Regions from separate parts of the Shewanella psychrophila genome, predicted to be linked through region 1. Evidence: riboswitches for the same ligand, from Rfam matches in the RefSeq annotation. Region 1 holds a riboswitch; the other holds the start of a gene.
The links. Region 1 has a riboswitch for lysine ahead of sps_RS10295 (Na+/H+ antiporter NhaC family protein). Riboswitches for the same ligand answer to the same signal wherever they lie in the genome.
Positions count from the first base shown of each region.

Region 2: another riboswitch for lysine. It lies ahead of lysC (lysine-sensitive aspartokinase 3); the one in region 1 lies ahead of sps_RS10295 (Na+/H+ antiporter NhaC family protein).

Region 1 is NZ_CP014782.1:2,357,086-2,369,169, reverse strand. Features, by position in the region: gene sps_RS10315 (amidohydrolase family protein) at 1-523, opposite strand, end outside; gene sps_RS10310 (H-NS histone family protein) at 690-1,082, opposite strand; gene sps_RS10305 (electron transfer flavoprotein subunit beta/FixA family protein) at 1,389-2,138, shown strand; gene sps_RS10300 (electron transfer flavoprotein subunit alpha/FixB family protein) at 2,138-3,061, shown strand; lysine riboswitch at 3,249-3,467, shown strand; gene sps_RS10295 (Na+/H+ antiporter NhaC family protein) at 3,546-5,114, shown strand; gene sps_RS10290 (thymidine kinase) at 5,312-5,890, shown strand; gene sps_RS10285 (hypothetical protein) at 5,934-6,368, opposite strand; gene sps_RS10280 (TlpA family protein disulfide reductase) at 6,599-7,129, shown strand; gene sps_RS10275 (prepilin-type N-terminal cleavage/methylation domain-containing protein) at 7,168-7,734, opposite strand; gene sps_RS10270 (hypothetical protein) at 7,926-10,574, opposite strand; gene sps_RS10265 (3-oxoacid CoA-transferase subunit B) at 10,824-11,480, opposite strand; gene sps_RS10260 (CoA transferase subunit A) at 11,497-12,084, opposite strand, start outside.
Region 2 is NZ_CP014782.1:5,564,387-5,576,470, forward strand. Features, by position in the region: gene sps_RS24265 (winged helix-turn-helix domain-containing protein) at 1-1,606, opposite strand, end outside; gene rluA (bifunctional tRNA pseudouridine(32) synthase/23S rRNA pseudouridine(746) synthase RluA) at 1,815-2,492, shown strand; gene asnC (transcriptional regulator AsnC) at 2,703-3,164, shown strand; gene sps_RS24280 (S8 family serine peptidase) at 3,362-7,210, shown strand; gene sps_RS24285 (succinylglutamate desuccinylase/aspartoacylase family protein) at 7,325-8,431, opposite strand; gene lysC (lysine-sensitive aspartokinase 3) at 8,498-9,847, opposite strand; lysine riboswitch at 9,995-10,170, opposite strand; gene sps_RS24295 (DUF3293 domain-containing protein) at 10,308-10,766, opposite strand; gene arcA (two-component system response regulator ArcA) at 11,343-12,062, shown strand.

The DNA.
Region 1 (12,084 bases):
CTGCCAAAGATAATGTCACTCCACGCCCACGAAAGATGCCATCTAAATTACTGCTTTGTACACTGGTAAATCCATTTTCGATCCAAGGTTTGGCACCACTTTTATTAGGTTGAACATAATTAAACCAAAATTTTTCAGAGTGAACTGCGCCGTTTTCAGCATTTCCTCCTATACGCTTTATCTCATAGATGGGAGGTGCCACTTCATTTTTTGGGTATTCAAATTCGATGGCATAGTCGGTAAAAGGATCGATAAAACCAGGATAGACCGTATAGCCTTGCAGATCGATAATGAATGCATCTTCTGGCACTTTATTATTTTTTATGACTTCTATAATCTTATTGTTTTGAATGAGTAAGCTGGCATTTTTAATTGTTCTACCGGGCTCAATCATTAAAGTTGCATGGGTGAGGGCGGTTAATTTTGGAGTATTATCAGTGAGTTGGTCGTTTGCTTGTACTTGAATTGAACTGATTAAAAATAATGTCGTAATTATTGTTATGGTTTTTATTTTGTGATGCATTTTTGACATTAACTATGAATAGTGAAACGTAATTAGAGATTATCTGAAATTTAGTGTAAATACCAAGTGGCAATTGTAATGATTCTTATCAATAGTGTTAAACCATAAGTATAAAAAAACCGGCCTAAGCCGGTCTAATATACTACTTCTGTTTGATAGAAGTGATTTAGATGAGAAAGTCATCCATAGAACGGCCTTTATCTAGCTCGTTCTTAAATACTGTTGGCATACGGCCTTGGCCAGTCCAAGTGACAGCTTCGCCATTCACGTCGATAGCATATTTAGCTGGACGTGGAGCACGCTTCTTAGGTGCTGGCTTTACTGCCGTTGCACCTAGATCATCAATTGATAAGCCTACGGCTTCCATTTGTTTGCGGATCTCATCTATCTTAGCATTTCTTTCTGCTGTAGCTTCGGCTTCAGCTTCTGCTTGAGAGTCTCTTTCTGAGATAACTTTATCAAGTTTTACCGCTAATTCTTTTAAGTCTTCAATTGCTAATTCTTTTACTGCGGCTTTAAAACGGCGGCCATGAGTTAGTATTTCAAGAAAATCGCTCATAATTATTTGGTCCAATTATATTAAGTGAGTTATTAAATTATCAGACTAATAATAGGAATTATTAGAACAAGTTTCAAATGTTATTTTAATTAATTATATGAATATATATTTATATTCATATAATTTTCTATTTATTGTTATTTTAATAGGCTAAAAATCATCATAATATGACTTGTATCAAAAAAAATACAAACAAGCGTTTGAACCTCTGTTGACGTTAACGTTAACAGCACGTAAAGTGGCTCTACTTTGTGTGGGTGTTAACCTATACTCAACCCTCTAAATATGACGTAAGAAGGAAGCCCTATGAAAGTATTGGTGCCTGTTAAGCGCGTCGTCGATGCCAATGTTAAAGTCAGAGTGAATGCTGATAATACCGATGTCGATACCGCTAACTTGAAAATGGCGATTAACCCTTTTTGTGAGATTGCCGTAGAAGAAGCCGTGCGCCTAAAAGAAGCAGGCGCTGCTTCTGAAATTGTGGTTGTTACCGTGGGCCCTAAAGCCGCACAAGAGCAGCTACGCACGGCAATGGCTTTAGGTGCTGATCGTGGTATTCATATTGAGACTGAAGAGGCGTTAGTACCTTTATCTATTGCTAAGCTGCTCAATGCAGTTCAGGAAAAAGAGCAGGCACAACTTATTATCTTAGGTAAGCAAACTATCGATGGTGATAATAACCAGACAGGTCAGATGCTTGCGGCATTAGCAAATATGCCTCAGGCGACATTTGCTTCAGAAGTTAAGGTTGAAGGCGACTCTCTTGCCGTGACACGTGAAGTCGATGGTGGTCTACAGAGCGTCACCGTTTCCCTGCCAGCGGTAGTGACGGTTGATTTGCGTTTAAATGAACCTAGATACGCCAAGTTACCTAATATCATGAAAGCAAAGCGTAAACCATTAGAGACACTTTCTATTGATGACTTAGGTGTAAGCCTGAAGCAGCATCAAACAGTATTGAAAGTGACTCCACCTGCCGAGCGTAAGGCTGGCATTATGGTAGCTAGCGTTGCAGAGCTGGCCGATAAGTTAAAGAATGAAGCGAAGGTGATCTAATGGCAATTTTAGTATTAGCAGAACATGATAATGCCAGCTTAAAGCTGGACACCGCCAAGGTTGTTGCATGTGCTCAAGCCATTGGCGGCGATGTCGATGTATTGATTGCCGGCCATGAATGTACCGCCGTGGTCGATGCCGCTAAGCTACTTGCTGGTGTCAGACACGTTTTAGTCGCCGATTCGGCGCAATATGCTCACGGCTTTGCCGACAATGTGGCACAGCTTATGGTGGATCTTGCCAGTGAGTATGAACACATTTTGGCTGCTGCCACTAGCCAAGGTAAAGACACATTACCACGAGTATCAGCGCTTTTAGATGTCGCTCAGTTATCTGAAGTGGTAGAAGTTGTTAGTGCTGATACCTTCGTGCGTCCAATTTACGCAGGTAATGCACTGGCTACGGTTCAGAGCCATGATGCTAAGAAGGTACTCACTGTACGTTCAAGCGCATTCGATGCGGTAGCCAATGATGGTGCTGCAGATGTTGTTGCTATAGATAAAGTATTCGATTCTGTGACTCAATTTGTTTCTCAGAGTCTATCAGAATCTGAGCGACCTGAACTTGGTGCTGCATCAGTTGTGGTTTCGGGTGGTCGCGGTTTGGGTAACGGTGAGAACTTCGCTATCTTAGAAAAACTTGCCGATAAGCTAGGTGGCGCACTCGGTGCTTCACGTGCCGCAGTCGATGCAGGTTTCGTGTCAAATGATTTACAGGTGGGTCAAACCGGTAAGATCGTGGCGCCGGACTTGTATATTGCCGTGGGTATCTCGGGTGCAATCCAGCATTTAGCTGGGATGAAAGACTCTAAAGTGATCGTTGCCATCAACAAGGATCCCGAAGCACCTATCTTCCAGATTGCCGACTATGGCTTGGAAGCGGATCTGTTTGATGCGGTTCCAGAGCTCACTGATTTGATATGATTTATCGAATCTATGCTGTGAAAGTGTAAATTTTAGGTGAAATGTTTTTAATTCATACTAAATAAGCGTGATCTTAGTCACAATAGGCGGCTTTGGGGTAGAATCCTCAAAGCCGCCTATGTTTTTATTAACTTCACGTTTTCGAACAAGGCCTAAGCGATAGCTTAAGCTGATGATCGCAAACGTCCTGAGAAGTAGAGGTGCATTAAAGATCAGTAGTGATAGCCAGGGTGATACCGCTTATCTATCATGAAAGGATTTAATGCCGAAGTAGTAATGCATATCACGGTTTACTGCTGGGGCTGTATCGAATAGGTACAGCACTGCCATAGTATTTCTTATCTGGATGATAAGAAGATTTTATACCTTTTAATGAATGGTATTACTATGGAGCGCTACTGATAGGACAGGTGTTTTCAGATATCTTCAATATCCCACCAGTTCAGCAGCCTCCATTCGTACTTAAAACTAAGATTATAATTAAATGACAACTTTAAGTTACGCCGATTCGGCGCTTTCATTGCTGCCACCTGTGGTTGCGATTCTGATGGCGATTGTTACTCGTCGTGTATTACTCTCTTTAGGGGTGGGCATAATACTCGGTGCTGTATTGATAAATGATTTCTCTGTCATAGGATCCAGTCAATATTTAGGCGAGCAAGTTGCTGGCCTATTCTGGGATGATGGTGCCCTCAATGCGTGGAACATGTATCTACTAGGCTTCCTGGTACTATTGGGGATGATAACTGCGCTTATTACCGTGAGTGGTGCGGCTAATGCTTTTGCCGATTGGGCAAGGGGACACATAAAGTGTAAACGTGATGCCAAGTTGATGACCATGTTCTTAGGTTGCGTGATCTTTATTGACGATTACTTCAACAGCTTAGTCGTTGGCAGTGTCGCCAGACCGTTAACCGACAGGTATTATATCTCTCGCAGCAAGCTGGCCTATATTCTGGACTCTACTGCTGCGCCAATCTGTGTGATCTCTCCCGTGTCAAGTTGGGGCGCCTACATTATCGCCTTGATTGGCGGTATTCTTACCGCACATGGTTTCACAGATTCAGGACATCTGAGCGTCTTTATCCAGATGATCCCGATGAATTTCTATGCCATTTTTGCATTGCTACTTCTGCTTTGTGTTGCCTTCATGGATCTCAATGTCGGTCCTATGCGTCAACATGAGCTCAATGCGCAGAAAGGTAACTTATACGATGAATCTAAAGGTTTGCCTCCAGGCGCTAACTCTGATCTGCCTGAGGCGGATAACGGTAAGATTCTAGGGTTATTCTTGCCCATTATCGTGCTGGTCTTTGCAACCTTCTACTTCATGGTCAGCAGTGGCGGAGATGCCTTAGCTGCTGATGGAAAACCTTTTAGTATCCTTGGTGCATTTGAAAATACAGATGTAGCCTCATCACTGTTCTTTGGTGCCTTATTCGGTTTTGGTGCCACCCTGGCCTTGGTCTTGATACAGGGTTTGGATAAGTCATATCTTATTAAAGGTCTGGTCGCCGGTGCTCGCTCTATGCTGCCTGCAATCTATATCCTGTTATTTGCCTGGACTATTGCCGGTGTGATTGGTCAATTAGAGACAGGTAAGTACATGGCGAGTCTGGCATCGGGCAATATTCCTTTTGCACTGCTACCTGCTGTGTTATTTGTGCTTGCAGGCCTGACGGCGTTCTCAACAGGTACCAGCTGGGGAACGTTCGGTATCATGCTACCTATTGCAGCCGATATGGCCATGGGAACTCACACCAACATGATGTTGCCTATGCTTGCTGCAGTGCTCGCAGGTGCTGTATTTGGTGATCATTGCTCACCTATTTCTGATACGACGATCCTCTCTTCCACTGGAGCCAACTGTCATCATATCGATCATGTGATCACTCAACTTCCCTATGCCTTAATTGTTGCGGGAATCAGTTTGGCGGGTTACACCGTGCTTGGTTTTACCGAGTCTCTGATGGCTGGCTTAGTGACCTGTAGCATCTTATTTGTGATTAGCGTCGTAGTCTTGAAGGTTAAGTCCACTCAGGCTACCAGCTAGCCATGTTTGGCAGTGCTCCTGCTAATTTAGGAGCTGGCTAACAAGTGAAATACCGCCCATATGAGCGGTATTTTTTTGTCTACAGTTTCGCTGTTGTTTATTTAGTGATGTTTCTCTTGTATCAATGGCAGCTGCACATGATTTTAGCCATAAAAATTGTTAAGCTGTAGTCGAATTCACGTATAAGGAATATCAGTTTGGCACAGCTCTATTTTTATTATTCGGCGATGAATGCCGGTAAGTCTACTTCGCTCTTGCAGTCTTCATATAATTATCGCGAACGTGGTATGAACACCTTAGTGATGACGGCATCAATCGATGACAGATACGGTGTGGGTAAAGTGTCTTCACGAATTGGTATCGAAACCGATGCGCAAGTATTTGGTAGTAGCGATGATATTGCCAAGATGATTGCGGAGGCCCATGAAGAGCAGAAGCTGCATTGTATCCTTATCGATGAATCACAATTTTTGAGCAAAGAGCAGGTCAAGCAGCTAACTTATATTGTCGATATTTTGGATATTCCTGTGCTCTGTTATGGTCTTAAAACAGACTTTCAGGGTGAGTTATTCACCGGTAGCCAATACCTACTGGCTTGGTCAGATAAACTGGTTGAACTCAAAACAATCTGTCACTGTGGCCGCAAGGCAAACATGGTGGTGAGACTGGACGGTGAGGGAAAACCTATGCGTGAGGGTGAGCAGGTCGCCATAGGTGGTAATGAGAGTTATGAATCAGTTTGCCGCAAGCACTTTAGAGAATTTTTGTGGGATTAGCATCAGCTTCTGGGTCCTGGTATCTAGGTACTAGGATCTCTTATTAATCCAACTTGGATAGTAACTGCCTTACCTTTTCTCGTGTGTTATCTATCTTGGTGATTATTTGCTTTACACTCGTTTCGTCATCGTCTATCGAATCCCAATCTTGCTGCCATTCTTGTTTTAGTTGTTGAGTCGCTTGTTGTAATTCAGACTCAGTGATCATGCTCAGGTCTGCAATGAGGTTCACTTTGATCCAACCTTTTCTCGGATTTCCCTCGACACTATCTTGGTCATAATGAGCCGCGTAGATGATCCCTTCCAGCTCAGATAGCTGAAGTAAAATCTCAAAGCTGGCCGAGCGCATGTTGGAGTTATATTCGGTTACCTCCATTCGCCAGACGTTGTAGCTAAATCCTATTAGTGCAAATACCATGCTAAAGATGGCGGTTATTTGGAAAATGTGTTCTTTACTCTTCGCAAATTTCGGCTGCATATTGTTTATTTCATTGCCTAGCTTATAGACAAAGATAGTGTAAAGCGGATAAAAATTTCATTTTACCTTCTAAACATATAATTTTTACTGAATGTTAATAGCTAAGTATTCGGTCTATAACTATGAATTAACGGGTTGAGTTCATAGCTTGGGTAGTCAGCAGTCGTTTTTTTATGTGATTGCTTAGGGGATTACACCGATTGATATACTTAAGGAAAGGATGTATTCAAATGAAATTTGGCATCAAGGCTTTCAGTTTAATGGCTGTTGTTTTTACTCTTTTGGGTTTAATCGCCTTTGCTTTTATTAGCCCAGGGTCAAACTCATTAGCGTTTAGTGAGGATGTGAAACTGGCCCCTGATTTCGCATTAGCTGATCCACAGGGCAAGCTTCATCAGTGGTCAGAATATAAAGGCAAGCCGACGATCATTCACTTTTGGGCAACCTGGTGCCCCTATTGTAAGAAACTGCAGCCAGGACTGGAGAAGTTGCGTGTTGATCACAGTGATACCGACTTACAGATTTTAGGCATCAGTTTTAATGAAGATGTAGGCGCTGATCCTGCTCAGACTTTAACGGAGCGTGGTATTAATTTCCCGACCTTAGTGCAAGGGGAGAGCGCCGCTAAAGCCTATGGCGTTCCCGGCACCCCTACGACGGTATTTATCAATCGTCACGGGGAGATTGTGTGGGTGACAAATGTTTCAGATCCTAACAATCAGAAGTTAAAAGGTGCTACTGAGTTTATTCTTAGCCACTAAGTGATAAATGCAGCCTTTAGCTAGGCGCGAGTGCTTGATTAAAAACAATCATCAGTTACAGCACTTGTATAGTATTCAAATTTAGGTTGCGGAGATCTATACTCGACGTGACATTTGAAAGTCCCTTGTTGTATATTCGCTAGCTTGTCTTCAAATTTTTTGGGAATGATAGCAAATGAGGAGGATGAGCCTATTCCAAAAACGAAATCATCGTCGGATAAGCCCATTACACTCTTATAATTATCTTCTACAACTGTGTCAGAAGATGATGTGCCAGTTGCTTTAGGATAGCCGTTCGATACATATAGACGTGTACCTGATACATCTATGTAGAAATAACCTATCTTGCTATCCCAATTGGGGTTGTTGTTACATGTAGTATCGCAATCTTTTCTATCGGCAATGCCATCAAATTGGGTTTTTGAGTGGGCAAGTTTATTCATCGAAGCAATAGTGCCCGCGATACCTTCAAGGCTTGCTGTTTGAACATCACTGCTTAATGACAGGAACTTAGGTGCTGCAATTACCGCAAGAATACCGAGTATTATGATGACAACCACTAATTCAATTAAGGTAAAGCCTGTTTGATGTTTGTCTAAAGACACTTTATATACATCACTAACAAATTATGCGCGGAATATACTTAGATTAAACTTTACGGTCAAGAATGTATCGCGCAAATTTATACATAAAATTCAATTATTTTAATGTGTTAATTAGTCTCTGCTATCTTGTGTGGTAATTGCTTTTTAAGTATTACTATCGCCTTGCGTGTTGCTGAGTAGTGTTTTCATTGTTAGGGAAGGGTTTCAATACAAGCGGCGTATTCAGGTCGTGTATCAGTGATACTGCCTAAGGCTCCCGATACCATGTACACGTCAGCATGAGAGCCCCCGCCAACATCTGAAATACTCCAATAATAGTCCGCATTGGTACCCCAACCTAAAGCCAGAGAGACATGTGTTGAAGGTAATGCAGGATACAAACTCACAATATGATCGTAATACTGCCTAAGCCCGAATGCATCAGAGGTATCATTGATACCATCGACAGTGAGACTATATCCTCTCTCTAGACAGTGTGTATTTGAGTTCGGCCAGGTAAATAGTCCCCAGAAAACACTAGTACCATTTTCGGCTCTTTGGCTGTCGAATAATGGCACTGTAGGTTGTGCGTTATTTAAAATACTCGTCTCTACCGTTGTAAGCGGCCTATGCAAACGTTTGGTGATTAAACCTATGGTGAGATCGGCATAGGGAATGGGAGCTACGCCTCTTTGGGTAACATTAAATCCAGCATCTATGGCGATAGGGAGTCCACCGGTTACCTCGGTACTATCATATGTAGAGGCTAATGAGCAAAGCTCTCCTTCTTCAGCCGTTGTTACGCACACTTCAATATCATGACTGACTAATGTAAATGCAGATTCTGTAGGTGTTCCTCTTGATATAGTGAAACTTGAATTACTTGTTGAACGGGTACTATTGTTGGATGGATTGCTAGAGCGCCAAATGACGCCAAGGTCAGTATAACCTTTAATCTCTAATGTTAATGTGTCATCCAGTTGCAAGTTACCCGATAACAAAATTGCTGCTATATCTGCTGTTATGCAGGATTGTGATCCTATTTTTGGGGTTCCTGTTACGGCAACAGGTGTGACGCAAAACGCTAGATTTTTTCCGCCACTGTTTGCTGATGGTGTGTATGAGATGTTTTGGCTGACTTCTATATTATCCAATTTCCAGCTAAAGAGACTAACGCCTTCAGTATCGCCATCAGAATCGATAAAGTCATAGCTAAGGGTCAAAAAGGTACTGGGTTTAGCAAAAGTGTCCCAAGTGAGATTCGTTACACTTGGTGCGCTCCCGGGCAGAGGGTCAGCATTAGCAACAAGGGTACACGCCTGAGTGCCTGAGGCATTTTGGCCATATGCTGCAATTGGGGTAACGCAAAACTCTATATTCTTGTCTTCATCGGTGGCGAGGAGTGTGAGAGTGATGCTCGTTGCTACCTCACTAGCATCGAGTTTCCAGCTGATTAAGGAAGTACCTTCTGGGCGACTGTTAGCATCATTGAACTGGTAGCTTCCAGTCAGTAAGGTGTTCGTCATCGGTGTGGGACTGATCAACAAGCTGGTTGCTGTCGGTGGGGGATAGCTACCTATAATCGTTAGCGACTGGCACACCTGAGACCCTTGTTTTGGTGAGCCTGTTAGTGCAATAGGGGTGACACAAAGCTCCAGGTTTTTACCTTCACTGTCTACGGGCAAGGTCAGACTTAAATCCGTGCCACTATCGACATTATCGATGCGCCATAGAGTCAGGCTACTGGCTTCAATATCAGCATCTGCGTCACTATAGAGGTAGCTGGCATTGACGCCTTGCCCGGGTTGCAGTGGCGATGAGATAGCTAAGCTGCTTGCTACAGGAGCACTGCCTGCTTTAGGTGCAACATTTGTCACTAGTGTACATGATTGAGTACCTGTAGCATTTTGGCCATATGCTGCAATTGGAGTAACACAAAACTCCAAACTTTTATCTTCATCGGTGGCGGCGAGTGTGAGAGTGGTGTTCGTTGCTACCTCACTTCCATCGAGTCTCCAGCTGGATAAACTGCTCCCTTCCGTTCGGCTGTTAGCATCACTGAATAGGTAACTGCCAGTCAGTAAGTTGCCTGTTACCGGTGTGGGACTGATCAACAAGCTGGTTGCCGTTGGTGCGGTATAGCTGCCTGCTACTGTTTTAGTGTCACAAACCTCTACACCTGTTTTCGGCTCACCCGTTAATGCTATTGGTGTGACACAAAAGCTGAGTTGAGAATTTTCAGAGTTTGCAGGGAGTGTATAGCTATTACCTTGAGCTACTTCTAAAGTATTTAATGCCCAGATTAACTTGCTGTTACCTTCTAAATCTTCATCGACGTCAAGATATTGATAGTCTCCTTGAACTGTCTTACCCGGTTGCAACGCCGAGTCTATCTGTACATTTTCTGCCGTAGGGGCACTGCCAGAAGCGGGTAAGATGAGCGCTGCAATTGAGCAGGTTAACGTACCAGTATGGTTATTTCCATAGGCAGCTATAGGGGTCACACAAAAATGCAGCCACTGGCCTTCATTTTGTTTTCTTGGTGTAAATTGGAGGGCTGAATTTTGCAGTTTATTATCAAGATACCAATTTATTTTGCTAACACCTTCCGGGCGTCCAGCGGCATCATTAAACTGGTAATCTAGGAATAAAATGGTATCGACCTCAGCTTGCGGTGATATCGATAGTTGTGCGGCTGTAGGTGGTGAGAAGGTTTGATAGCTTGGAAAACCATTGTCGTCACCACTACAAGCTGTTAACAGTAGGGCTGTGATCATCAGGCTTATAAAGCGAAAGTTTACAGCTAGCATCTGTAAATCTGAATCTAGATCCCACTTGTTACTTTGACTAAATATGGCCACTTTATCTTCCTCAAATGAGAACATAATGAGCAATGTCATGCATTGCAAAGTGATTCATCACATCTATCATTCGGCTACTTGTATAAGACATAAAAAGTGAGTTTGTATTAAAAGTCTGATGTGCCATTTGTTTGGCTATGTTGCATAAAGATTAATTTTAGTCGATTTTTTAAAGGAAAAAAAAGGTCAGTGATTTATCACTGACCTTTAATACTTGTGTGCCAGCTTAGGGGCAGGCACGGCCAATAGCTAAAGACTCATCTCAGGTACATGATCAGGAACGATTAACTTACCCGCTGTCTTCTCAACTATCTCTTCGACAGAGACGCCTGGAGCGCGTTCTAGCAAATGAAAGGCACCGTCTTTAATCTCCATAAAGGCTAAGTCTGTCAGCACTCGCTTGATGCAACCAAAGCCTGTTAGTGGCAGTTCACACTTAGGTAGCAGTTTAGAGTTACCGCGCTTATCCGCGTGCATCATGGTGACGATAATATTATCAGCACCAGCGACCAAGTCCATAGCGCCGCCCATGCCCTTGATGAGCTTGCCTGGGATCATCCAGGAGGCGATAGAGCCTTGTTCATCGACCTCAAAAGCGCCCAATACGGTTAGGTCAACATGACCGCCGCGGATCATGGCAAAACTTTCGCTCGATGAGAAGAATGATGCGCCATCGACGGCGGTGACAGTTTGCTTACCTGCATTGATAAGGTCGGCATCTATAGTCTCTTCAGTAGGGAACTCACCCATGCCGAGCAGGCCGTTTTCTGATTGCAGCATTACATCTATTCCCTGTGGAATATAGTTCGCCACTAGAGTTGGAATGCCTATGCCTAGATTTACGTAATAACCATCTTTTAGCTCTTGGGCTACACGTTGTGCCAGTTGTTCTCTTGATAATGCCATACTGTTTCCCTCCAGCTTATGCTTTTGTTGAAGATAGTTTCACGGTGCGTTGCTCGATGCGCTTCTCGAATGTACCTTGAATAACACGATTAACGTAAATCCCAGGGGTGTGAATATGATCCGGATCCAGCTCACCAGGTTCAACGATATGCTCGGCTTCTACCACAGTAATTTTACCTGCCGTTGCCATCATAGGGTTGAAGTTAGCGGCTGTTTTACGAAAGACTAAGTTACCCATAGTATCGGCTTTCCATGCGCGCACTAAGGCAAAGTCTGCGGTGAGTGAAGGCTCTAAAACGTAATGACGACCGTCGATTTCACGCGTCTCTTTACCTTCGGCTACAGGGGTGCCGTATCCCGTAGCGGTGAAGAAGGCTGGAATACCAGCACCGCCGGCGCGTATTTTCTCGGCGAGTGTTCCTTGGGGGGTCAATATCACATTGAGCTCACCAGACAACATCTGCTGCTCGAAGGTCGCATTTTCGCCGACATAGGAGGCGATCATAGTATCGATTTGACGGCTTTTTAGTAGCAAGCCTAAGCCAAAGTCATCGACTCCGGCGTTATTAGAGATGGCCGTCAATCTAGTAACGCCGGTCTTGAC
Region 2 (12,084 bases), 3.1 Mb from region 1:
CAGAAAGACTTATATCTCTTATAAAGCTTAACCGACTGAAGAAAGTTAACTGTACCTCATCACCACTACTATTTTTTAACCAAAGTTGAGGTACACCTGTTCTTTCAGAGACGAAAACCATTTCTCTTCCATCTTTAGTTATAATGCCATTTCTATCTTTCCTATTAGAATAAATAAATCGAACAGTACTGCTCCCCCCCCCTTTTAATGTACTTGCATCTTGTTTAAAAGGATCTTCAACACGCCAAATTTCAGAGTTATAAAAGTCCCCTATAACAGCAACAATGTCTCCAATTTTATTTGACACGGGTGAGATTATTGGTTGCATAATTTGAGTTAATTGCTCATGTGTTTTAGTATCAATGATATAACGAGTAAGATTCCCAGACTCTCCCCTATATATAAGTGAATCACTATTTCGGCTCCATGCAACTGTATGCGGTAAGAAGTCGACACTAAATAAATTTTTCCAGTCACCAGTCTCAAGCGACAGCAGCATAACCTGGGCGTTATACCAACCAATATTTCTAATAACAGCAAGAAAACGTCCATTTGGGGATAAGCTAAGCGCATAGTCTCCCCTACCTATAGAAAAAGGCTGGCTAATCTGCAGCTTATTACTTCCATTTAAGCTGACTGAAAAGACTTTTTTCTCACTTAAATAGTCAAGATTGTGATCTTCGTCGATATAAAACAAACTTTTCCCAGAAGGTTTCCATGCAATACTCGTCGCCTGCATTTTACTTTTACAGGTGGTAATTGTTTTAATACTTCCGAATTCCCCATTTTCCAAGTTCACTACATTAATCTTACACCCACCAACTTGATTGAAAGATAAATATGCCAATCTAGAACCATCTGGACTAAAGGCTGGGTACCCTTGACTATCCGCTAATCCTTTTAAATAGTTAATAGTTCCAGTTTCAAGAGATTTAATTCCTACTTTCCAATTTTTATCACCAAGTATCCGATGGGAAAAGGCTAGATACCTCCCATCGGTAGAAAGAGCAGGAGTAAACTCCTGACCATCCAGATATGTAAGCCTCTTCAGCTCTGTAGCCTTAAGGGGGATTACGCCTGAATTATTTCCGCTCAGATATTGAAAAGCTAACCAAGAAAATAATATGACTAAGCCTAAAGAAACAAAAACAAACTTTCCGGAATGTTCGTAAAGGAAGGTAAATAGTTTTCTTTTAAGAATTTTTTTACTGGCAACATTTATGTCATCAATTTTACTGCCAACTATCACTTCCTCTGTAAACTTTTCCTCTCTTGTTATTTTTTCTACCAATGATATTTCGGCAATGAGCACATAACCCACTTTTGGCAATGTCTTAATAAAGCTAGGTGATTTTGCGTTATCACCAAGCTGATTTCTCAGTAGACCAATGATCCGGTTGATAGCATTATCTGAAACCTCTCCTCCTGACCACACCTCTTCTAATAACATATCCCTACTAACAGGCTCATCAGCATGCTTAATGAGGCACAGCAAGACCTGCATAGCTCTAAGCTCTACTTTGAGTAAAATTCCATCTTTTAAAATCGTACATTGGCTAGGGTCTATTAACCTGTCAGCCAAGCGATATCTAGGTTGAGTTATCATTAAGTACCAGTTAATTAATCAATGATTTGGAAGAGGTTTATATTAGAAAACATTGAAATTAAAGCAATATACACTGATGAAATCAATACTGCTCAAATATAATTACGGTTGTTAAATTGAAAGAAAGTTTGACTAGGATAACATTTACCTTGCTTCTGCTGTCATGTAGAAGGTATCTTTGCCTCGAATTCATGTTTTGGCTGCTTAAATGTCCGATTTTATTTACTGCCCACCTACTGAGCCCTGGCTCGACATCATCTATCAAGATAAAGATATTTTGGTTGTAAATAAACCTTCAGGACTCCTTTCTGTGCCAGGAAGAGCCCCAGAACATAATGATAGTGTTTACAGTCGAGTGTTATCTGAATACCCCAATGCCCAAATAGTACATAGACTTGATATGGCAACTTCTGGTGTAATTGTTGTAGCTCTAAGAAGAAATGCTGAAAAAGAGTTAAAAAGGCAGTTCAGAGATAGAGAAACCAAGAAGACATATTACGCACGAGTTGCGGGACATATAAAAGAAAAAAAAGGTAGTGTAAACCTTCCCCTTATCTGTGATTGGCCCAATCGACCTAAACAGAAAGTAGATCATGACGTTGGCAAGGCATCCTTAACTCACTTTGAAGTGATAAGCCACGCTAAGTACTCTACTTTAGTCAAACTAACTCCAATAACGGGTCGTTCTCATCAATTGAGAGTACATATGATGGCTATAGGCCACCCAATACTCGGTGATAACTTCTATGCAGACCCTTTAGCTAAGCGCTTAGCAAGTCGATTACTACTGCACGCGCAAGAGCTCACAATCAAACAGCCATATTCAGGTAAAGAGCTTACTTTTAGCTGCGAAGTCCCTTTTATGACTCCTGAAAATAACCAGTAGGGCTTAAGTTTTAAGCAAATATATAGGGACCACCAGCTTATGACTCCCCTATCACAGACTAATTTAGGTATCTGCTTAATTTTCAAAAATTGTCACTTATGGCGAACATCTATATTTACTGATTTAATATCAATCACACCTTATCGATAGAATTTCATCATAAATAAAGGTAAGTTAATTATCATTATTTATGACTTTAAGAATTTCTTTATGGAAACATCATTTCAACGAGATCAACTCGATAATCAAATCTTATCTGCATTAATGAAAGAGGCTAGGACGCCATTTGCAGAACTGGCTAAACGTTTCAATGTCAGCGCTGGGACCATACACGTTCGCGTAGAGAAGATGAAACAAGCCGGGATCATCACAGGCGCCCAGATAACAGTAAACCCTAAGGCACTTGGCTATGATGTGTGCTGTTTTATTGGCATAAACTTAAAAAGTGCTGGTGATTATCCAGCTGCCATCTCTAAGTTAAACGAGCTAGAAGAAGTTGTAGAAGCCTATTACACCACCGGAAATTACAGTGTTTTTGTAAAGGTTATGTGCCAATCCATCGACGGATTACAGCATGTGCTCATCAACCGAATCCAATCCATAGATGAAATTCAATCTACCGAAACTTTAATAAGTTTACAAAACCCCATTACAAGGGCTGTTAAACCATAGATTAAATAGAAATAAGTTATTAAGACTATTTTCTAGCCAAAAAAATATAAATTACAACTTTTTTCCCTGTTATCGTTAAAAGTGTAGAACTTTTGTGTTACAAACTACACAACCCCAACATAGGGGTAACAAAAATAACAATTATACAATTTGCACAATATCTAAATATTGTGCTTTAAGTTGACAAGGAAGCAGTTGTGAAAACAAAACTATCTATAGCAATAACAGCAGCACTCGTATCGAGTGCTACCATGGCAAGCGGTGAATATACAGCAAAGAGTTATGGACCAGAGATTCTGTCTGCAACTAATTATGAAAAAGTTCAAACTGTATCTAACACCATAGCACCACAGCGATTTATAATAGAATTAGAGTCTCCCTCAATTTCTAAATATAAAGGCGGAATTGTAAACCTTTCAGCCACAGCCTCTGAAAAGGGCAAAAAAGTCCAAATACAGTCAAGTGCAGCTAAATCTTATGCTAGCTACCTTGCTCAAGAGCAAACTAAGTTTGCATCTGAACTATCTAAAGTTTCTGCTAATACAAAAGTCGAACGTCACTTCAAAACTCTTTTCAACGGTGTAACTGTCGTAGGTCAAGGCCTGAGTATTAAGCAGTTAATGGCCATTCCAGGCGTCAAGTCTGTTTATCCTAATAAGACATACGAAATTAGCATGGATGCTTCTCACGCAGTCATTAACAGCAAAGCGATGTGGAGTGCAGTTTCAGGTATAGAAAATGCGGGTAAAGGGGTCCGCGTAGCAGTTATCGATGGGGGGATACGCCCAGAAAACCCAATGTTTGCTGATGATGGATTTACGGCTCCAGAAGGTGCACTTCCATCTGATGATTACTGTTCGACGGTTGACACCACTTTCTGTAATAACAAATTAATTGTCGCTCGATGGTCTCAGCCTACTTCAGAAGTCTGTAAAGATGAGTATATGAGCCCACTAGGTTTTGGTGGACACGGCACCCATGTTGCAGGGACTGCTGTCGGTAACAAGGTCACAACCACATTTAAAGGTGTAGAGGTTGAACTTTCAGGTGTCGCCCCAGCGGCATATTTAATGGCATATAAAGCCCTATATTCTAAAGCTGATTGTTCGGGTGGAAGTGGCTCAGACATCATGCTAATGGAGGCCTTGGAGCATGCAGTAAATGATGGGGCCGACGTCATCAACAACTCTTGGGGGGGAGGTGCCGGTGGCGATCCAGCTAATAGCCCATATAAGACAATGTTTGAAGCAGCAGAAGCCGCAGGTATCGTTGTAGTTTCAGCTGCAGGTAACGACGGTAACAGTGCGAAAACAATTGGCTGCCCAGCTTGTATAGAGTCTGGTATTACTGTTGCTAACAGTACAACGGGTCGATTTTTTGCTAACTCATTCAATGCTGGTTCTGATGACCTACTGGCCGTAGAAGCAGATAACGGTGCTATAATAGTAGACATTAATACCCCTATTATTGCCGCAGTCAATCTTGATGCAGAAAACTATGAAGGTTGTTCAGCTTTCGCCGCAGACTCTTTTAAAGATGGTATAGCACTAATTTCTCGCGGCGAATGTAACTTCTCACTGAAGGCCGACAATGCTTTAGCCGCTGGTGCTATCGCTATGGTTGTTTACAACAACAAAGCTGGCGCTCCCATTAGTATGTATATGCCTGATACCAGCTTACCTTCTTTGATGGTCGCTGAAGCCGACGGTACAGCAATCATAGAATCATTAGGCGAAAATACAATCGTTGGTAAGATTTCAGCAGAAGTGCAACGTATCGTATCGAAGTCACTTGCAGACGCAATTAGTGCGACTAGTTCTAGAGGCCCGAATGGCAATGAGAATATTCTTAAACCTGATCTAGCGGCGCCAGGAACAGATATTCTGTCAGCTTTCTCCCCTGATGATGGCGGAGAAGATTTCAATATGATTTCTGGAACTAGCATGGCTAGCCCTCATGTTGCGGGTGCAGCAGCCTTGATGCGTCAACTTCATCCAGAGTGGTCAGCTAATGACATCAAGACAGCACTTACATCTACAGCCCATATGGATGGTATTTTAGATGATGATGCTAAAACACCTGCATCACCCTTCGCTATGGGTGCTGGCCGTATGGATCTTGATGCTGCAGCTAAAGCGGTATTAACATTTGATAAGCCATCTGTTGCTTCTGATTCTTGCATAGGCCCATGTACTTTCACACGTATCGTCTACAACAAAAGTGATAAAACCACTTCTTGGTCCCTATCTGCATCTGCTGACAGTGCAGGAATCAGCGTTTCCCCTTCAACTCTTGAATTAGAGGCTGGCGCATCTGCAGAATTCACAGTAACAGTCGACTCTACTTTTACCGAATATGGATCTTGGATCTTCGGTAATATCATGATTAAAAGTGATGAAGGGAAGCAAGATGCTCATCTTCCACTAGCCATCATGGCTAAGGAATCTAGTGATTCTTCACTCATATCCGCAATTACGACCAAAACAGACATTAAATCAAGCGATGAATTCCCAATCAAAGCGATTGTGAATAACACCTTATTTGAAAATACGGTAACAGTATCCGCACTTACACCAGAAGGCACAGAGTTAACCTCTAAGGATGATGTTGTCGTTTCAATGAATGGGGCTACACAAAATGGCTTCGAGGTTGACGAAAAGAATGGACGTATCACATGGGTAGGTAAACTTGACCTTCCACAAATTAGTTCGGCAAAAGGAACTGGTTCAAGCCAAAGCATTTTCGACTTAGGTATTGAACACGTTCCAGTATGTGATGAAGGATGTGATGAAAAAGCTTTCACCTTTAATACACCTGAATATAAGTACAACAGTGCAACTTATGACAGCATCACCATTTCTGACAATGGTATTGCCATTGTTGGCGGCGGAATAACTTCAGGTAGCTGGAACAATAAAGAGCTCCCAGATTCGGCTAGTCCGAATAATATTCTAGCACCACTTTGGACTGATTATGATCTAACAGATGGTACACCCGGCGATACTGGTGGCGGACAGCTAGGTATTCAGTTTGTAGAATCTGGTGACGATACTTGGATTGTAGTGGAGTGGAATAAAGTTCAGGTTTATGGCGATACATCGGGTGATGCATACACTTTCAGCGTGTGGATAAAAGCAGGAGAAGAAGAAGACATCTGGTTCAACTACCACGATATTCCAAACATGCCTGAAAAAGTAACCATTGGTGCCGAAAACATAGGCGGTTCAGTGGGCACGACTTATCATTATAATGGTGAGGGTGGAACAGTCGTAACTAATGACTTTGTTCAATTACAAAGTACAGCCTCCGGAAGTGTAGAAATTGACTATATGGCCAAAGCAACAAGCTTTAACCATGGGCAAGTGGACCTAGCTGAAACAGAAGAGGAGAGCAGTGTTGAGCTAAATGTTCTCGATAACGACACGATGCCAGATCAAAAAGTAGCAAGAGTATCAATCACTGGAGATGGTATGACAGCTAACGCTCAACGCCTTATTGATATTTCAGCTAGCGGGGCTTTAGGAAAAGTAATGCTAGTTACTGAACCAGAGAACGGTAAAGTTACACTCGCAGAAAGCGGAGACGCAGTATATTCACCAAACAAGGACTTCTTCGGAAAAGATAGCTTTACTTACTCTTCTGAAGATGAAGATGGGAATGTTTCCGCCCCCACATCTGTAACTGTAACCGTGAATAATATCAATGATGCGCCAACAGTATCACCAAGCGCAGGTAATACGATTACAGGTCGACCAACAACGGTTGCATCTAATGCCTTAGATGCTGATGGAGATGAGCTGACCTTTAAGTGGACTCAAACATCAGGAGAAGCGTTAGATTTTAACGATACTGATGAGAACATTAAAGTCACCCCAACCAAAACAGGTACCTACTCTTTCAGCGTAGTTGCCAGTGATGGTAATTTAGAAAGTAAAACAGGCCCAGCGAGCTTCACAGTAAGAGAAAGAGACGAAGATGGTGGTTCTCTAGGTTGGTTAACTTTGCTTCTTCTTCCATTTGCAGGCCTACGTCGTCGTAAGCGCTAATATAATGGTTTAACAAGCTATAAATGATAAGGGAGCCAAATAGGCTCCCTTCTTTTATCCGTAATTCCAGGTTTAATACCAATCGGTATAACAAGGAGCGACTGTCTCAACCAGCTATATCTCAAATACCTTGGTCATCACCTTATAAAGCTCTGTGCCTTGATAAACAGAAGCTGAGGCAAAGTGCAGTATGGGTACACAATCTTGACTCAAACTCAGTGGGGTTAATGCCTTATCCGTGTCATATAGATCCAATCGAAGAATATTCGCTAATGGCGCTCCAAGTTTCAGAGGTTCCCCGACTTCAGCCAGATACTCGACCATACCACCAAGAGGCGAATGGAACTTCTTATAATCTTTCAGATAACAGGCATACCTCTTCATCGTAGCTGGTTCAAGACTCTGCTCGATCACCCCACGTTCACTCAGATAAGCCAAGATACCTTTAGCATCGACTAGAGCATCCTCGAGATTGATATTCTCTTGAGAACCTAACTCTAAGGTAAAGGCAGACACAGGAACCTTTAAATCCCTTCCCGTTGATTTCATATGCTCAGAGAGCTGCCACCATGGACAGAAGATTGATTCATCCATGGCTCCACCAAAATCATTGGGGATAAGCAAGGTATAGGGTATGGAGAAGAAGGATGCAGCCCTAACATCGTATTCAGGACAATAGAGATGTTTACAAGACTTAGGGCCAGTGTGTAGATCTAACACGATATCAGCTTGATGGGCCATCACTTGTAAGTTAACCGCCTGCTGGTGCCCGGTAGTGATCCCCCACTCGCTGTTTAAGCGTGTATAGCAGGCTTCAAGCAACATAGCTTTAAATTGAGTAATCAAGTCTGCGTCACTCAGCAAATTATGAGCCTTATACCAAACTTCTACGTCCACTTGATGATCTAGATACTCCCTATTCCAATTCACGCCAGTGATAGGATCGAAGCGCCCTAAAGTGAACTCGCCACTTTTTTGATTAATCCCAAGCGGATTAGCCAGAGGCACGAGTGTAATATCACCACATACGGTGTATTGTTCCAGCAATTTCATTAGCTGATAGATGACCGCATTCCCCTGCACTTCGGCGCCATGTACATTCGCCTGAATATAGACACTGGGCGCCTTAGAGCGTGTGCACTCATAGCTAAATATGGGTATGCTGAGATCTTGGCCTGTGGCTAATTCACCTATCTTCAATGATGATTGGGTAAAACTCATATTCCTTCCTTCAAAGCGTTTAAACCCTAGGACTTAGAATCTGAATATTAAGTCCCCAGACTCTTATCACTCAAACAAGCTTTCATGCAGTGCGCTGACGACCTGAGCGGCTTCCGACTCGGCAACTAAAACACACAAGTTATGCGGACTAGCTCCCTGACAGATCATACGCACGTTATGAGGTTCCAGCACTTCAAAAACGCGACGACAAACACCCGGAGTGGATGCAATTTTATTACCTACTATGGCCACCAATGCCAGACCTTCTTCGACTCGTACCCGGCAATGTTGCGATAGTTCCTGCAACAGAGATTCGCTGAGTAGGCCGTTTCCGGCTGAATCTGATCCCGTCTTATCTAAGGTAAGCGACACATTGACCTCAGAGGTTGTTATCAAGTCGACACTGATCTTATGTCTGGCTAAAGTTGCGAAGGTTTCGGCCAGAAACCCTTGAGCATGAAGCATCTGCAGGCTATGCAAATTGAGTAATGTTTGATCCCGGCGCACAGTTACTGCTCGATAAACCGGAGCATCTTCGACTTCATGACGGATCCAAGTACCACCTCGTTCAGGCTCACGGCTAGAACCAACAAAAACTTGAATTCTTTGTCTGACAGCTGGAAGAATAGTGGCGGGGTGAAGTACCTTAGCGCCAAATGTCGCCATCTCGGCGGCTTCATTGAAACTAATCTCCGCAATAGGACTGGCTTTAGGTGCGATGCGAGGATCTGTAGTATAAATTCCGGCAACATCTGTCCATATCTCAACGGCTGTCGCCTTCAAGGCCTCGGCTAATAAGGCGGCAGAGTAATCGCTACCTCCACGCCCCAGAGTCGTCGTTGCACCGGTTTCATCAGCGCCAATAAACCCCTGAGTCACAATGCGCTGCGATGATAATAATGGCGCTAAATACTCTGCAGCTAATAAAGATATTTTCTCAATTTGTGGTTCTGCACGTCCAAAATGACTATCGGTTCGCATCACCTGACGTACGTCGAATGCGCTAGCAGCCTCCCCTTTTTCCCTCAACACAGCAGCAAACAAGGCCGATGAACATTGTTCACCTTGGGCAAGCAACTCATCCATGGTCGCCTTATTTCTGTTTTTACTCAGCTCTTCACTCAATACAGAAATACGACTCAACACGGTATCTAGTCTTGCAGCAACTTCTTGCGGGCTACCCAAGGAATCCAAGATTTGATATTGAATATGAGCTATCTGTTTAATTAGCTGCATTCTTCGCTCTTCAGCGATGTGCTCTTGGGTCAGTTCAACTAACAGATTAGTGACACCACTAGAGGCACTAACCACCACGACACGGGTACTAGGATTAGCGAGAATGATATCGGCACAACGACTCATAGCGGCATAATCGGCCACTGAGGTACCGCCAAACTTAGCGACAATAAGGGACATTACACAGCCTCCACAGAATGCAGACACTGATAAGATTCATTTGAAAATAAATATGGATACAACACAAACATCATTACACTCCGAACTGACTTCGTTCGAAGAGCCTGGTGCAAAGATTACGCACCCCAAAGACGGGAAACAGCGATCACCACCAGAAGCTCTCCACCAATAAACAGGTGACAATCTAAGGGATTCAACCCTTTCGACCGACATAGAGTTATTCCAAAAACCCTGATGTCTCGGCGCTAATCTCCCTCATAAGTCATCATCAGAATTTGGACTCTTCAGACTTACTACCTAGCTAACGCTCCTCTTCTGTACCTAAGCTCTCTGTAGCAAACAAGCAAAAGAGAACTAGGAAGGAGAAAATTATCAAATTTTGACTAACCAAGCAATGGGGAATCTTAACTATTATCGAAAGATTTAGGCTAAAATCTCAACTATGGCTTAAAAATTTAGGCTAATAGTCGAAGTCCGGCAGCTCGCTAACTAAGTTAACTCGCTGAGAGAAATCACCTATGATGAGCTCTTCTTGCTGCTCAGCTTGAGAGAACAAGCAAGGAACCAAGGCTAACTGGTTGTTATCAATGAAATAGATAGCATTTTGCTTAAATTTCAATCCCAGGTGTGCCGCACTCAGCTTGTCGATGGCGACTGCCCAGCTTTTTTCCATATGAGAGCGATCGCGGGATGCGCCCACTACGGCACGATAGGGCCTGTTAAATTGCTCTATTGAGCGTAGAAGCTGTCGATCTAAGAGACGGTTTTGGCAAGAGGTGAGGATCTGCCCTCTGGGATTGTGAGCCGTAATGATTGCAAAGGATAACTGAGAAGATAAGGTTTGGGTAAACAGAAATTCAGTATCTTGGTAGTGCTGCCACAATTTCTTGTTCAAGAGTCGCTTGTTTGAGTCGATCATCTGGACCAATTCCCTCAATTAGATTCAGATAATTATAGCAAACTCAGCATATCTTCCTAGTCCCGTGATGTAGATCACTAAAAATAATTTTTCAACATCGTTTAAAATCAACAAGTTAAAGAATTTAGTGTGACACAGATCAAATCCACAAGGAATTTTGTTAACATTTCATTTGTTAACAATTGCCTAAAACGAGTACAATAGACCCAGTCGGTTGGTTCTGCATCATTTATTAGTATGATGCATTTGGTTATAAGTGGAACTGACATTGAACGTAAAGCCAACCAGATCCCTGTATAAAATGCGACCAGTTTTTTGTTTCGCATTTTAACTTCATGAATGTTTATTAATATAGGGAACTAACCCTATTATTATTCATCGAAGTGAATACAGTTCGCGTTTCCATTTATTGAGATACGCATACTTTACTAATCATGGAAGTGTGTTGCTGTTTCAGCCAGTTTGAAAGCACCTATCGTAGATCAGTAAGAGTCAGCATGACAAGATCGAGCGTATTTAGCACTGATAAAACGCGCTCATGGTTAGAACAGATTTGAACAAATTAGGTAAATTAATATGCAAAACCCGCACATTCTGATTGTTGAAGATGAAGCCGTTACCCGTAACACGCTAAGAAGTATTTTTGAAGCTGAAGGATATGTGGTAACTGAAGCCAATGATGGCGCAGAAATGCATAAAGCCATGCAGGAAAATAAGATCAACTTGGTTGTTATGGATATCAACCTTCCTGGCAAAAACGGTCTTCTGTTAGCACGTGAACTTCGTGAAATAAACAATATCGGTCTAATCTTCCTAACGGGCCGAGATAACGAAGTTGACAAAATTTTGGGTCTTGAAATTGGTGCAGATGATTATATCACTAAACCATTCAACCCACGTGAACTGACTATTCGTGCTCGCAACCTATTGACTCGCGTCAATAGCACTGGTGCAGAAGCCGAAGATAAGAACAGTGTTGAGTTCTACCGTTTCAACGGTTGGAGCCTTGAAATCAACAGCCGTTCTTTGGTTAGCCCACAAGGTGAATCGTACAAGCTGCCACGTAGTGAATTCCGCGCTATGCTGCATTTTGTTGAAAACCCAGGCAAGATCCTTAGCCGTGCTGACCTTCTAATGAAGATGACAGGCCGCGAGCTTAAGCCACATGACCGTACAGTTGACGTAACGATTCGTCGTATCCGTAAGCACTTCGAAAGCTTGCCTGATACGCCAGAAATCATCGCCACTATTCACGGTGAAGGTTATCGTTTCTGCGGTAACTTAGAAGAGGCATAAAGCTAACGCTTTATTCCGATTC